One region of the Carboxydocella sp. JDF658 genome, then DNA from elsewhere that is predicted to be linked to it. Evidence: riboswitches for the same ligand, from Rfam matches in the RefSeq annotation. Region 1 holds a riboswitch; the other holds the start of a gene.
The links. A riboswitch is a leader RNA that binds a small molecule or an ion and turns the genes downstream of it on or off. The one in region 1 is predicted to bind glycine.
Positions count from the first base shown of each region.

Region 2: linked by a shared signal. The riboswitch ahead of JDF658_RS07255 (alanine--glyoxylate aminotransferase family protein) and the one ahead of gcvT (glycine cleavage system aminomethyltransferase GcvT) in region 1 are both predicted to bind glycine.

Region 1 covers NZ_BDLR01000073.1:5,109-12,661, forward strand. Annotated here, with positions in the region: gene gcvPB (aminomethyl-transferring glycine dehydrogenase subunit GcvPB) at 1-312, opposite strand, end outside; gene gcvPA (aminomethyl-transferring glycine dehydrogenase subunit GcvPA) at 314-1,651, opposite strand; gene gcvH (glycine cleavage system protein GcvH) at 1,672-2,049, opposite strand; gene gcvT (glycine cleavage system aminomethyltransferase GcvT) at 2,056-3,153, opposite strand; glycine riboswitch at 3,330-3,431, opposite strand; gene JDF658_RS10600 (ABC transporter ATP-binding protein) at 3,484-4,545, opposite strand; gene JDF658_RS10605 (ABC transporter permease) at 4,547-5,239, opposite strand; gene JDF658_RS10610 (substrate-binding domain-containing protein) at 5,257-6,123, opposite strand; gene JDF658_RS10615 (winged helix-turn-helix domain-containing protein) at 6,176-6,505, opposite strand; gene JDF658_RS10620 (DUF6114 domain-containing protein) at 6,621-7,073, opposite strand; gene JDF658_RS10625 (hypothetical protein) at 7,124-7,369, opposite strand; partial or broken gene JDF658_RS14665 (hypothetical protein) at 7,395-7,553, opposite strand, start outside.
Region 2 covers NZ_BDLR01000037.1:1,970-9,522, reverse strand. Annotated here, with positions in the region: gene pdxS (pyridoxal 5'-phosphate synthase lyase subunit PdxS) at 1-561, shown strand, start outside; gene pdxT (pyridoxal 5'-phosphate synthase glutaminase subunit PdxT) at 563-1,132, shown strand; glycine riboswitch at 1,310-1,408, shown strand; T-box leader at 1,511-1,737, shown strand; gene JDF658_RS07255 (alanine--glyoxylate aminotransferase family protein) at 1,809-2,954, shown strand; gene serA (phosphoglycerate dehydrogenase) at 3,001-4,578, shown strand; gene JDF658_RS07245 (histidine phosphatase family protein) at 4,608-5,252, shown strand; gene serS (serine--tRNA ligase) at 5,399-6,670, shown strand; gene JDF658_RS07235 (MFS transporter) at 6,737-7,553, shown strand, end outside.

The sequences.
Region 1 (7,553 bases):
CTCCTCCGGCTGATAGGGATGCAGCCAGGCAAAACCGGGTAAGCGAGCGGTATTTTCATTGATTTTAGGATTATATTTCATCGTACAGGAGCCCAGGGGATAAAAACCGGAATCCACCCCGTGATTGAGACGGGAAAGCTCGGTGAAATGGCGAATGACTTCCACTTCACTCACTTCCGGCAAGCCCTTTACTTCTTCTCTTAATTCCACTCCCGGTAACAGTTCAGCCAGCTCCCGGGCAGGTACATCACAATCCGGCAGGGGATGACCAACACAACCAGGGCGGCTGAGCTCAAAAATCAGTTTGGCCATCTTACTTCACCTCCCCCAGCACTGCGATCAGACGGTCTATTTCCTGCCTGGTTCGTTTTTCAGTGGCTGTCCACAGCTGGGTACTGGTCAGTTCGGGATAAACCCACTCCAGATCCAAACCGCCAATAAATTTGTGGGCCAGCAACTTTTCATTGATCCGCCGGGGCGATTGAGGAGTCTTGATAGCAAATTCCCGGAAAAAGGGTGCTGTAAAGGCTGGTGCAAAGCCGGGAAGTTTTTTCATTTCCTCAAAGAGATAGTGGGCCTTTTGCACATTCAATTCGGCAACTTTCCTAACCCCCTGCTTGCCCAGCAAACTCAGGTGAATAGTGGCAGCCAGCGCACAGAGAGCCTGGTTGGAACAAATGTTGGAGGTAGCTTTTTCCCGGCGAATATGTTGTTCCCGGGCCTGCAGGGTGAGAACAAAAGCCCGCTGGCCCCGATTGTCAACGGTCTGGCCGACAATTCGGCCCGGCATCCGTCTTACCATCTCCTCTTTCACAGCCATAAAGCCAAAAGAAGGTCCGCCAAAACTGGGAGGATTGCCCCAGGGCTGGCCATCACCAACCACGATATCCGCACCATATTCACCAGGAGGAGTCAAAAGGCCCAGGGAAATGGGGTCAGCGATAACCACAAATTTGGCCCCAGCCTGCTTGGCCATCTCACCAATCCTCTCGCCCTGCTCCAGACAGCCAAAGAAGTTAGGTTGCTGGATAATCACCACCCCAGCCAATGTATCCAGTTGTTCCCGTAACGCAGCTTCAGAGGTTACTCCGTCTTCATAGGGGATTTCCACCACTTCCAGCCCCTGGCCCCGGGCATAGGTCTTCACCACGGCCCGGTATTCAGGATGAACGGCAGTGGAAATCAGAATCCGCGGCCGGCGGGTGGCTGCACAGCCCATCAGGGCCGCTTCCGCCGTGGCTGTAGCCCCATCATACATAGAAGCATTGGCCACATCCATGCCAGTCAACTGGCAGATCAGGGTCTGGAATTCAAAAATCGCAGTCAGCGTCCCCTGGCTTATTTCCGGCTGATAGGGAGTATAGGCTGTGTAAAACTCGGAACGCAGGAGAATATGATCTACGGCACCGGGAATATGATGGTCATAAACCCCTGCCCCCAGGAAGGATACATATTCCTGCAGGCTGGCGTTTTTGGCAGCCAGTTCCCGCAAATGGGCAGCTACTTCCATCTCGTTCTTAAACCCGGGAATCTGTAATGGCCGCTGCATTTTCACTTCCGCCGGAATGTCAGCAAACAAGTCCTCAATACTGTTCACTCCCATAGCGGCCAGCATTTCCCGCCGCTCAGCCTCGGTATGCGGTATATACATGCGGTTATGCCCCCTCGCTCTTATTCGTTGGCCAGCAATTCTTCGTATTCGTCAGCAGTCAGCAAATCCGCCGGTTCTTCGCTGATTTCCACCTTGACCATCCAGGCAGCATAGGCATCTTCATTGATTTTTTCAGGGGCGTCGATAAGCTCCTGGTTTACTTCCACCACTTTGCCGGTTACCGGAGCGTAGATGTCGGAAACAGCCTTCACGGATTCCACAGTACCGAAACTTTCACCGGCAGTGATTTCAGTGCCCACCGGCGGCAAATCCACAAATACCACATCGCCAAGGGCTTCCTGGGCATGGTCTGTGATGCCGATAATCGCCATGTTTCCTTCAATTTTTACCCATTCATGATCTTTGGTGTACTTTAAATCTGCCAGCACTTTGCTCATACTCAATTACCTCCCTCTTTTATAAAAAGGCAAACTAACGATTTTTGCCTTTACTTCCTTGTTACGAATCATAACGGCTACTTCCTGACCAGTTTGGGCCACATCAGCAGCTATGAGGGCCATGGCCAGGTTTTTCCCCAGGGTTGGAGCCATGGTTCCGGATGTAACCATCCCAATTTCCTGGCCCTGATAAACTACGGGATAACCCTGCCGGGCAATGCCCCGCTCTACCATTTCCAGACCTACCAGCTTGCGCTTCAGTCCTGCTTCAGCCTGGGCCGTAAGAGCAGTCTTGCCGATGAAATCTTCCGGTTTATCAAGGGCGATGAATCTCTTCAGGCCAGCTTCCAGGGGTGTAATATCTTCGCTCAGTTCATGGCCATATAGAGGCATAGCAGCCTCAAAGCGCAGGGTATCCCGGGCCCCCAAACCGATAGGCTTAATACCCTTATCCTGTCCAGCCGTAAGCAGGGTTTGCCAGAGCTGCCTGGCCTGGTCCGGTGAACAATAAAGTTCCCAGCCATCCTCCCCGGTGTAGCCGGTGCGGGAGATAATACAGGGTATGCCCGCAACCTCACCTCGGGTGAACCAGTAGTAGCGAATAGCATCTAACTGAACGGGAGTAAGGGGCTTAAGGATCGCAGTAGCCTGAGGTCCCTGAATGGCCAGCTGGGCCACAGTATGGGAAATGTTTTCCACCTCCACTCCTGCCGGGGCCAGCTGCTTGATCCATTCATAATCCTTATCAGTATTGCCGGCATTGACTACAAGGAGATATTCCTCCGCATCCTCCTTGTATACCAGCAGGTCATCCACCGTGCCACCGTGTTCATAGCACATGGGAGAATAGAGGATTTGCCCTTTTGCTAACCTGGCCACCTGGTTGGGCAGCAACTTTTCCAGAAAGGCCAGGGCCCCGGGGCCTTTAACGGTAATTTCCCCCATGTGGGAGACATCAAAAAGACCTGCTGCCTGGCGGACGGTCTGGTGTTCATCGATAATGCCACTGTACTGAACCGGCATTTCCCAGCCCCCAAAATCCACCATCTTCGCTCCGGCGGCTATATGCAACTCATAAAGGGGAGTGCGTTTCAATTCTGCCAACAGGAACACCTCCTTAACATTAGTATGTGCCAATGGGGACAAATAAAAAGGACAGAGACAAGCCTTTTTGGCTTTTCTCTGTCCTGGTTACCTGAGAGATTACCCGCAATAGTTACGGGCTTCCCCTTGGGTGTTTCGGGCAACCTGGCAGTCTACCCGAAAGCTCTCCAGAGTGGGGTCTGAAGTCAGTTCTTTTGCCTGAGAGTTTTGATCTGCGGCCGCCAACCGCCCATCTTGCTCCTTCGGCGCCCTTTAAGGGTCTCTCCCGACCTCTTCCTCCCCCGTATATTCAGTTTCAAGGCAGGTCTCCATTTATAATATATTCGCCAACTAACCCGGAAGTCCTTCTTGATCTGACAAAAAATTTAGGCTATTCCGGGTTTCAATATAATGTAACTGTTTTTTATTGATTACTGCCCAGGCCTGTTCCCCTAATTGCAGCCGCAGCTGGTTATCTGCCCAGCCCCAAACTTCCAGTCCTTCACAAAGGAGACAATAGTAAACCCCATCCCAGTGTTCTTCCACATATTTTACCTTCCCAGGCCAAAGCCAGCTCTCACCGGCTACAGCCGGTTTGGCGCCGAGGATTCGCACGCACCGGGCCGGAATAGCCCCCAGACCGGGCGGCAGTTCCTTTAAACCCGGCAGACTTCCTCCGGTAGGCCAGAGATTTTCCACCCCAAAAAAACGAGCTATCGCCTCACTAGCCGGCCGTTCGGCCAGTTCCCGCACCGTTCCCACCTGAGCCATTTGCCCCTGCAACAGTACCAGCCCCCGGTCAGCCAGTAACGGCAATTCCCGAAAGTCATGGGTAATGAACAGGGTGGTGATGCCCGTTTCTTTCAATAACAGACGCAATTCCCGCAGGAGACGGCTACGGGTAGGTGCATCCACAGCGGCAAAAGGTTCATCCAGCAAGAGCACCTGGGGCTTAAGAACCAGGGCACGGGCCAGGGCTACCCGCTGAGCTTCCCCTCCACTTAAATCTTGAACTCGGCGCCGGGCCAGCTCCGTCAGGCCCAGCCGTTCCAGCCAGGGCCCGGCCAGCTGTTCCCGCTCCCGGGCAGATAGGCCACGAAATTTCAGCCCCAGGGTGACATTATCCAGTACGGTTCCACTGACCAGCAATGCCTCCTGAAAAACCAGGGTTACCGCCTGGCGCCATTGATAAGGGTCCCGGCCCGGGCCCCAGACCATTTCCCCGGCGCGAATGCTGCCCTGGCTGGGGCAGAGGATCCCGGCCACTGTCAGCAGCAATGTACTTTTGCCTGCCCCATTAGGACCCAGCACCGCCATGATTTCCCCGGCTCCAACCTCTAAGCGCGGCAAGGCAAGTACCAGCTTACCCCCGCGCTTTACCTGTAGATTTTCCAGTAACAGCGGCCAGCCCATTTCAACCTCTCCTTTGCTGCAACAGGGTGAGCAGATAGGTTACTCCATAACTTAAAAATAGCAGAACAAAACTCAAAGCCATGGCCAGGCCAAAATTGCCTTTACTTACTTCCATTACTGTTGCTGTGGTTAAAACCCGGGTTTCCCCCTGGATATTGCCCCCTACCATCATGGAAGCACCTACTTCCGAAACCACTGCTCCAAATCCGGCCATGACTGCTGCCAGCAGGGAATAACGGGCTTCCTTGAGCAGGATCACGATAATATGTAAAGGGCTGGCTCCTAAAGATTGCAGCTGCCAGATCAGTTTGGGATTAATCTGTTGAATGGCGGCCATGGTCAACCCCACAATGATCGGAGTAGCAATCAAAGCCTGAGCTATGATCATGGCGGCAGGGGTATAAAGAAGATGAAAGAAACCCAGGGGCCCATTGCGCCAGAGCAAAATGGTCACCAGCAGACCAGCTACCACCGGCGGCATACCCATACCGCTGTTAACCAGAGTCACCAGCAAGCGCCGCCCCCGAAAATCTCCTAAAGCCAGGTACACACCCAGGGGAATCCCTATGACAAGACTTAAGATAGTAGCTGTGCCTGAAACCCGCAAAGAAAGGGCAATAATGGCCCAGGTCTCCCTATCCCCTTTGAACAGTAATTGTATTGCCTGAACCATCCCTTCCCAGATTAAATCCATCCCTTACACCTACTTTATCATTGTTTGACTGCATCCGGATAAAACAGCGGCTGGCCATATTTATCAACACCAAATTGCCCGATCATGCGCTGGGTTTCCGGTTTGAGCAAAAAGGCGATAAAAGCTTTAGCTCCTTTGGCATTAACTTTGGGATATTTAGCAGAATTCACTGCCATGACATGGTAAATATTTTTTAATTCCTGACTGCCCTGTACCAGAATTTCCAGATTTATTTTATCTTTTAAAGCAAGGAAAGTACCCCTGTCAGTAATGGTATACCCTCTTTTTTCCGCCGCTACATTTAATGTCTGTCCCATACCGCTCCCTGTAGACTGATACCATTTGCCGGCGGGTTTGATCCCAGTTTTTTCCCATACCTTTTGCTCAAACTTATGGGTACCAGAATCATCTCCCCGGGAAAGGAAGAGTGACTGACTTTGCGCAATCCTTTTCAGGGCTTCCTTAATATCTTTACCCTTGACTTGCGCCGGATCTTCCGCCGGACCGACCAGGATAAAATCATTATGCATTACCAGGGAGTAATCAGTCACCAGCCCCTGGTCAACCAGCTTTTTTTCGGAAGCGGGGGCGTGGGTCAGCAGTACATCAGCCTCACCCCGTTCTCCCAGGGCTAGAGCCTGCCCGGTCCCTACCGCGATAGTTTTCACTTTATAGCCTGTTTCTTTTTCAAAAGCAGGTACCAGTACATCCAGCAAACCAGAGTCCTGAGTGCTGGTGGTCGTTGCCAGAATAATTTCCTTGTTCGCCTGTTCTTCTACTGATTTTACCGCTTTCTCTTCTACGGAGCTACTTACGGAGCTACAGCCCACCAGGTTAATTACGAGCAACATTAAAATCGATAACCAAATGCCAATTTTTTTCATAACCATCCTTCCTTTCGTTCTGTTGAATTGTGCATAACGAATGCAAAAAAATTTAAAAAGGTTTTCTTTGTTGCCAGTGGCGGATGACCGCTTCCATTTCTGCAGTCAGTTGCTCAAAAAATAGCAAAAGCCTCTCTCCGTCTTCAGTTAAAATCATCCCCCCTCCGTTTTCACCCCCGGTCTGTTTATAAACCAGTTCCCGCTGCAATGCAATTTCCGCTTTGCGCAACCTGCCCCAGGCCTGCCGGTAAGAAATGCCTAAATTCTGTGCAGCCTGATTTAATGAGCCATAATGTTGAATCGCTTTCAGCAAATTGATCAGGCCACTTCCCCCGACAGCTTTTTCCTGAAATACCAGCCACGCTTTCCAGCGTATATCCATTTTCTCGCCTCCACTACCGGATAAAAATATATTCGGCAGGAATAGTAAAATTCCTGCCATTATTGGGCTAAATTTATGGTTTTTTCTTTATATTTATTCCCTGCCCAGGCCAAAATCAGGCAACGCCCAGCAAGCTCAACAAACCGCCCAGCAAAACTCCGCCGGCGGCCCCTACATAGGAAAGCACAGATAAGACAAGGATAATGAGCCCTAAAGCCAGATGCCAGTACGGAAATACCAGGGCCAGGACAGCCAGGGCCAGCAAAAACAGTCCCAGTACCATGCCTGCCCAGTAGAGCCCGCTATTGGGCAAAAAGAGGATGGGAGCAATGTCAATGCCAAACCATAATACCATGATACTGCCATAGATAGTCAGTACTGCTCCCAGGGCCGGCCGCTTTTGATTGTGAGCCAGAATAAAGCCCCAGGAGTTAGTAGCCAGTAAAGCCAGCGGCAATGCCAGCCAGGGGCCGACGTCCATTTCACTGAGAACTACAGTTAATGCGGCAAGGAGGGGTTTCCAGAGTAATTCCCCCGGCAGAGCCAGATATCTTCCCTTTTCTTTCATCTTACCCAACAACTGGTAGAAAAAGCCACTGTAGAGCCAGATTCCCAGAGTCAGGCCAAGAAAAATCCCGGGAAAACATAGTTTTTGGGAACGATAGCACCCCCCACCAAACCTAATGTCACTGCTCCCCCAATCCCGCAGGTCAGGCGATCATAGGTGAAATATTTAAGCAAGATGACCATCAGTCCGATACCGAGCAAAGCCCCCAGCAGAGCTGAAACCAGACCCAGGTACCACCAGACCCCGCCGGTAAAGACTCCCAGGAGGCCACCCAGAATAATAGCCTGTATTTTCATTTTCCTTCCTCCTCGTATCATATATTTAGAGATTTAACCTGAACGGTAATATTAACCGTTCATTTTTTGTACCAAATTTGTTCTTTAAAAACTGGAAATTAGACTTCCATTTTGCTGCTATTCCAGGCACAATGTAATCGTGAGATTGCTTTCTGGGTAGGTATTCGTCCTCCTTGAGGCTTGA
Region 2 (7,553 bases), on a different contig from region 1:
CCTGCGGATGATAAATTCCACATCAATAAATGGGAGTTCAAGGTACCCTTCGTCTGCGGGGCTAAAAACCTGGGGGAAGCGCTGCGCCGGATTGGGGAAGGGGCTGCTATGATCCGGACCAAAGGCGAGCCTGGTACCGGTAATGTGGTGGAAGCAGTCAAACACTTTCGCACGGTGATGGGAGAAATTCGCCGTCTGCAGATGCTGCCCCAGGAAGAGCTGATGACTGCAGCCAAGGAGATGGGCGCTCCCTATGAACTGGTGGTGGAAGTGGCCAAAACCGGGAAGTTGCCGGTGGTGAACTTTGCTGCTGGCGGTATCGCTACTCCTGCTGATGCAGCTTTGATGATGCAGCTGGGCTGTGATGGTGTTTTCGTCGGCTCCGGTATCTTCAAATCCGGGGATCCGGTCAAACGGGCCCGGGCCATTGTAGCTGCCACAACCCACTACAATGATCCGCAGGTACTGGCGGAAGTTTCTAAAGACCTGGGTGAGCCCATGGTCGGGATCGATATTTCCACTATTACTCCAGAAATGAGAATGCAGGATCGGGGCTGGTAAAATGAAAATCGGGGTATTGGCTCTGCAGGGTGCTTTTCGGGAGCACCGGCTGGTGCTGGAAAAACTGGGTGTGGAAGTTGTTGAAGTACGTAAAAAGGAGCAATTGGCAGAGCTGGCGGGGCTGGTAATCCCCGGAGGTGAATCAACTACCATCGGCAAATTGATGGTGGATTTTGGCCTGCTCTCCGAAATCAAGGAGCGTTTTCAGCAGGGGATGGCGGTTTTTGGAACCTGTGCCGGCTTGATTCTGCTGGCAACCGAGATTATGGGCAGTGAACAGCCGCGGCTGGGCTTGATGGAGATGACTGTCAAGCGCAATGCCTATGGTCGACAGGTGGACAGCTTTGAAGTGGATTTGCCGGTTCCCGCTATCGGAGCACAGCCCCTGCGGGCGGTTTTCATCCGGGCCCCCTACATTGAACGAGTTGGTTCCGGGGTTGAGGTAATGGCTACCTTCCAGGACAAGATCGTCCTGGCCCGACAGGGCAAGGCGCTGGCGGCGGCTTTCCATCCCGAGCTGACCGAGGATTATCGTTTGCATCAGTATTTTGTGGATTTGTGTAAAAAATAAGTGAATGTTACTTGACATAAGACATTTGTCTTCGTATAATTGTAAACAAAAATGAATACAGCTTCTGGATGAAGGTTGCAGAAGAAGGTAACGGGGTTTACCCGTTACCGCCGAAGGGGCAAGGCGGTATTATGCCGCTCAAACTCTCAGGTGGCTTTTGAGCCAGGTACTGTAACCGGACAGACCTCTGGAGAGACCTGGCAAGACCGGGCGCCGAAGGAGCAAGCCTGCCAGCCGGCAGGTCAATCTCTCAGGCAAAAGGACAGGGAGCGACAGGATGCGTTTGTGGCTTCGTTTACCCTTTTAGCAGCAGTGACCAGAGGACCAATCAGGAGATTGGTCCTTTCTTATAATTCCATCTAACCATCATCTCATAAGGGTAACCCGTTGAAAGGGAACATAGGCAGGAAACAGGCAAGAGAGCCGGTGGTTGGTGCGAACCGGTCCTGGGAACTGCTGAATCCGCCCTGGAGGGGATCCACCGAAGGGCCGTGGCCTGGTAAGTGGATACGGTGGCGCCGTTATCGCATCGAGAGGGTCAAGGGGATATTATTGCCTTTTGGCCAATTAGGGTGGCAACGCGGGAACAAGCTCTCGTCCCTAAAGCTGAGGCTTTATGGATGAGAGCTTTTCTATTTATAATAATCATCTAAATCCGGGAGAGGGGTTGATTTTAATGTTGCAGGACAAAAAGTATCTGATGATTCCTGGGCCGACACCTATTCCACCGGCGGTCCAGCAGGCCATGATTCGGCCCATGATCGGTCACCGCAGTGGGGACTTTGCCAAACTGCACGAACGGCTGATTAAAAAGGCCAAACAGGTTTTTCAGACTGAAAAGGACCTGTTTATTCTCACCCAGTCCGGTACGGGGGGACTGGAAACGGCAGTGGCCAATGTGATCAGCCCTGGGGACAAGGTACTGGCCCTGGTTACCGGTAACTTCGGCGAGCGTTTTGCCAAAATCGCCCGTTTATACGGGGCAGAGGTAGATGCTCTGGAGTTCCCCTGGGGTGAAGCCATTGATTTGAAACAGGTAGAGGAAAAGCTGGCTACCAATCAGTACCGGGCCGTGCTGGCTACCCACAATGAGACTTCCACCGGTGTGACCAATGATATCGGGGGTCTGGGAGCCCTGGTGGCCAAAACCGATGCTGTCCTGCTGGTGGATGCCGTCAGCTCCATGGGCGGGATGGATATCCGCACTGATGAATGGCAGGTGGATATCATGGTTACCGGTAGCCAGAAGGCCTTGATGTTGCCGCCGGGGCTGGCTCTGGTCAGTGTCAGTGAAAAGGCCTGGCAGGCTATGGAGACGGCCAAAGCTCCCCGTTTCTACTTCTGCCTGAAGCAGGCCAGAAAAAATATGGCGGAGTGGAATACCGCCTGGACTCCCAATGTTACCCTCTTTTACGGGCTGGAAGCTGCTCTGGACATGATCCTGGCGGAAGGCTTACCGGAAGTCTTTGCCCGGCATGCCCTTATGACAAAAGCTACCCGGGCCGCGATCAGAGCACTGGGCCTGGAGTTGCTGGCTGCTGATGAAGTAGCTTCCCATACTGTAACTGCTGTTAAGGGCAATGACCAGCTCAATACCGAAGACCTGCGCAAGGTATTGCGTACCAAATACGGGGTCACTTTTGCCGGTGGCCAGGGCAAACTGAAGGGCAAGATTTTCCGGATCGGCCACATGGGTTATGCCGATAAGCTGGATATTATCCTGGCTATTGGGGCGCTGGAAATGGCCCTGGTTGAAGTGGGCTATCCGGTACAGCTGGGTGCCGGTGTGGCTGCCGCCCAGAAGGTATTTCTGGAAGGGTAAGAGGTTTCGCAGTTAATGAAGTTAGATAAGGGGAAAGGGGATTTTTATGCGGATACTGGTCTTAGATGGTGTCAGTGAAAAAGGAATAGATATCTTGCGGGAACCCGGGTTTACTGTGGACGTAATCGAGGAAAAGCTGAGCGAACAGCAACTGGTGGAGATGATTCCCGCCTATGATGCCGTGGTGGTGCGCAGTGCTACCAAGATCACTGCCCCCATTATTGCGGCGGGGGTAAACCTGAAGGTAATCGGCCGCGCCGGTGTCGGGGTGGACAATATCGATGTTCAGGCTGCTACTCAGCATGGTATTATTGTGGTCAATGCTCCCGATGGCAATACCATTGCCGCGGCTGAACACACTCTGGCCCTGATGCTGGCCCTGGCTCGCCATGTACCCCAGGCCAATGAGGCCTTGAAAAAGGGGAAATGGCTGCGCAAGGAATTTACCGGCGTGGAGCTGCGGGATAAAATCCTGGGGGTTATTGGGCTGGGGCGGATTGGTACCGCGGTGGCCAAACGGGCCCAGGGCTTTGCCATGAAGGTCATCGGTTATGACCCCTATATCACCCATGAGCGGGCCCGGGAAATCGGGGTGGAACTGGTGTCCCTGGAGGATGTCTATCGGGAAGCGGACTTTATCACCGTGCATTTGCCCAAAACCAAGGAAACGGTTAACCTGATTAACCGGGAAACCCTGACCAAAATGAAGCCGGGGGTACGGATTATCAATGTTGCCCGCGGTGGCATCATCAATGAACAGGATCTGTATGAGGCTCTGAAGACAGGTAAGGTGGCCGGAGCAGCGCTGGATGTCTTTGAAGTGGAACCCACGACGGAAAGCCCGTTGTTTGAACTGCCCAATGTGGTAGTTACCCCGCATCTGGGGGCATCTACCGAGGAAGCCCAGGTCAATGTGGCTCTGGATGTGGCCCGGGAGATTGTCACCATCCTGCAGGGCGGCATGGCCCAGAATGCTGTGAATATGCCGGCCATTCCCAAAGAAGATGCTCTGGTGGTTAAACCTTATCTGGCCCTGGCGGAAAAGCTGGGCAAGTTTATCTCCCAGCTCACTTCCGAGTTTGAGAATATCGAGATCACCTATGCCGGGGATGTAGCCTGCATCAATACCGCTCCCCTGACTACCGCCATCATCAAGGGGATTATGGAATCCTACAGTGATGTGCCGGTCAGTTATGTCAATGCGGTACAGCTGGCCAAGGGGCGGGGCCTGCGCATCATGGAAACCAGGGAAGAAGAGGCCCATGACTATACCAACCTGATTACCGTCAAACTGACAGGCGGGCCCTGTCCTAAAGCCGTTGGCGGTACCCTCTTCCGGGATAATGATGCCCGCATCGTCTTAATAGACGGTTATCGCATCGACATGGTGCCGGAAGGCTACATGCTGGTTGCCCCCCATATTGATAAGCCCCGGATCATCGGGCGGGTGGGCACCCTCATTGGTGAGCATGACATCAACATTGCTGGAATGCAGGTGGGCCGCAAACAGGTGGGTGGCCGGGCTGTGATGGTGCTGGCGGTGGATAATGTGGTACCGGAGGCAATTCTAGGAGAAATAGCCAAAATAGATGGCATTATCGATGTCAAGTTCGTTTCTTTATAGAAAAACTAATCGGGGAGGAGCTTTAGTTTATGACCAGAATTATTCTTGCCCGCCATGGTGAAACCAACTGGAACCGGGAAGGGCGTTATCAGGGCCAGCTGGACACTGAACTTTCCCCGCTGGGCTGGCAGCAGGCGGAAAGGCTGGCTGAGGCCCTGGCTAAATTACCCATCACCGCTGTCTATTCCAGTCCGCTGAGCCGGGCCTATGAAACTGCTAGAAAAGCTGCAGAAAAGCATCAGCTGCCGGTGGAAATCGTGGAGGGATTGACGGAAATTCACCATGGCTGCTGGCAGGGGCTGTATGCCCATGAGGTAAAGGAACAATACGGAGTGGAACTGGAGATCTGGCAATCCGCTCCCCATCAAATCACCATGCCCGGGGGCGGGGAATGCCTTAAGCAGGTCCAGGATCGGGCAGTAGCAGCTCTGGAGATGATCGCCAAACGCCATCCCGGGGAGACGGTGCTGGTACTGAGCCATGATGCCACTATCCGCGCTTTCTTCTGTTATGCCCTGGGCATGGATTTGGCCAACTTCTGGCTCTTCCGCCAGGATAACACCTGTATCAATGTGGTGGAATACCTGCCAGATGGTCGCTGGCGGCTAAGTAAACTCAATGATACCTGTCATCTGGGCTCCCTGATCTGGGATGTCGATCAGAAGGCATTATAACACCTATCCCCACTTCCGCAATGGAAGTGGGGATACTTTTCCTGCGACCAGGTATAATGTATGCATAATGCCAGCAAAAGCCCTTTGCCAAACAGGAATAGATATAGTAAAATATTCCTTAATCAAGGAAATGGGAGGCGAAATTCGTGCTGGACATCAAATTCATCCGCCAGAACCCGGAAATAGTGGAACAGGCTTTAAAGAACCGGGGGGCAGCGGTTTCCCTGCAGGAGTTCCTGCAACTAGATGAGCAGAGACGGAAGTTATTGGTGGAAGTTGAGCGGCTGAAAAATCAGCGCAATACCACTTCGGAAGAAATTGGCCGTTTGAAAAAACAGGGTCAGGATGCTACTGAGCTGATGGCGGCTATGAAGGAAGTGGGCAATCGCATCAAGGAACTGGATGAGCAGGTGGCTCAAATCGAAGCCAGACTGGAAGAAATCGTTCTGACTATCCCAAATGTACCCCATAGCTCCGTTCCTGTTGGCGCTGACAGTAACGATAACCCGGTAGTGCGGCGCTGGGGAGAACCGCGGCAATTTGATTTTGAACCCAAACCTCACTGGGAAATCGGGGAAGCCCTGGGCATTCTGGATTTTGAACGGGGCGGCAAGGTGACCGGCACCCGCTTTACCTTCCTCAAGGGGGCAGGGGCCCGTCTGGAACGGGCGCTGATCAATTTCATGCTGGATTTACATACCCGGGAACATGGCTATGTGGAAGTTTTCCCACCCTTTCTGGCCAATAGCAAAAGCATGACCGGGACCGGGCAGCTGCCCAAATTTGCGGAAGACATGTTTGCTGTTTCAGGGACAGATTACTACCTGATTCCTACCGCTGAGGTTCCGGTTACCAACCTGTACCGGGAAGAGATTTTAGATAGCAGTCAGCTGCCCATCTATCACTGTGCCTACAGTGCCTGCTTCCGGGCCGAAGCCGGGGCCCACGGCCGGGATACCCGCGGCCTCATTCGCCAGCACCAGTTCAACAAAGTGGAGCTGGTCAAATTCACCAAACCGGAAGACAGCTATGAGGAACTGGAAAAACTGGTCAACAATGCGGAACGGGTGCTGCAACTGCTGGGCCTGCCTTACCAGGTAGTGGTATTGTGTACCGGTGACCTGGGCTTTTCATCGGCCAAAACCTATGACCTGGAGGTCTGGCTGCCCAGTTACAATACCTACCGGGAGATTTCCTCCTGTTCCAATTTCGAAGACTTCCAGGCCCGGCGGGCTGGTATTCGCTTCCGCCGGGATGCCAAAGCCAAACCGGAATATGTCCATACCCTGAACGGGTCAGGGCTGGCTGTTGGCCGAACCCTGGCTGCTATCCTGGAAAACTATCAGCAGGAAGATGGTTCGGTAGTGATACCGGAAGTCCTGCGGCCCTACATGGGTGGATTGGAAGTAATTAGATAGAAAAAGGGACAGACACGGGTATAGTGCCCGTGTCTGTTAGCTCATTTACGGGGAAGGGAGACAGCTATGGGGGAGAGCAGAGAAGTCGCAAGCAAGACCAGGATCCAGGCAGGTAGCCGGGAATATCTGAAAGCCAATATTGCCTTGAGCATCGGGGGGATGGCGGTGTTTGCCAATTTGCATTTCACCCAGCCCCTTTTGCCCCTTTTTACCCGGGAGTTTGGGGTCAAACCGGCCGAGACTGGCTTGACTGTTTCGGCGGTGATTTTCACCCTGAGCGTGTTTATGCTGGTTTTTGGAACGGTTTCCGATGCCTGGGGCAGAAAAAAGATCATGGCTGCCGGTTTGCTATTAACAGCCCTGCTGGCTTTTGCGGCTGTGTTTGTGCAGAACTTTCCTCAGCTGGTTCTGTTACGGGCTTTGCAGGGAGTATTTCTGGCCGCTTTACCGGCCCTTGGCTATGCCTACATTGGGGAGGAATATGAACAGAGGGCTGTGGCTGCTGCTATCGGAATGTTTATCAGCAGCAATTCCATTGGCGGTATGGGTGGCCGGATTATCAGCGGCGTGATTGCCGATTACTGGGGCTGGCGTTATGCCTTTTTAGTCCTGGGGGGCTTATGCCTTCTGGGTTATGTGCTTTTCCTCTGGTGGCTACCTCCCTCCCGGCATTTTCGCAGCCGGCCCTTCAGCGGGCAGAAAGCACTGGCGGAGATCAAGGAACACTGGTCTAATCCTGTTTTGCGTAATGCTTTTCTTCTAGGTGGCATGATTTTATTTGTTTTTGTTGGCCTCTTCAATTATCTGGGTTTCCGCCTGCAACAGGCTCCTTATTATTTTTCTGCTACTGCTACCGGCTTTTTGTATTTAACCTATCTGGCCG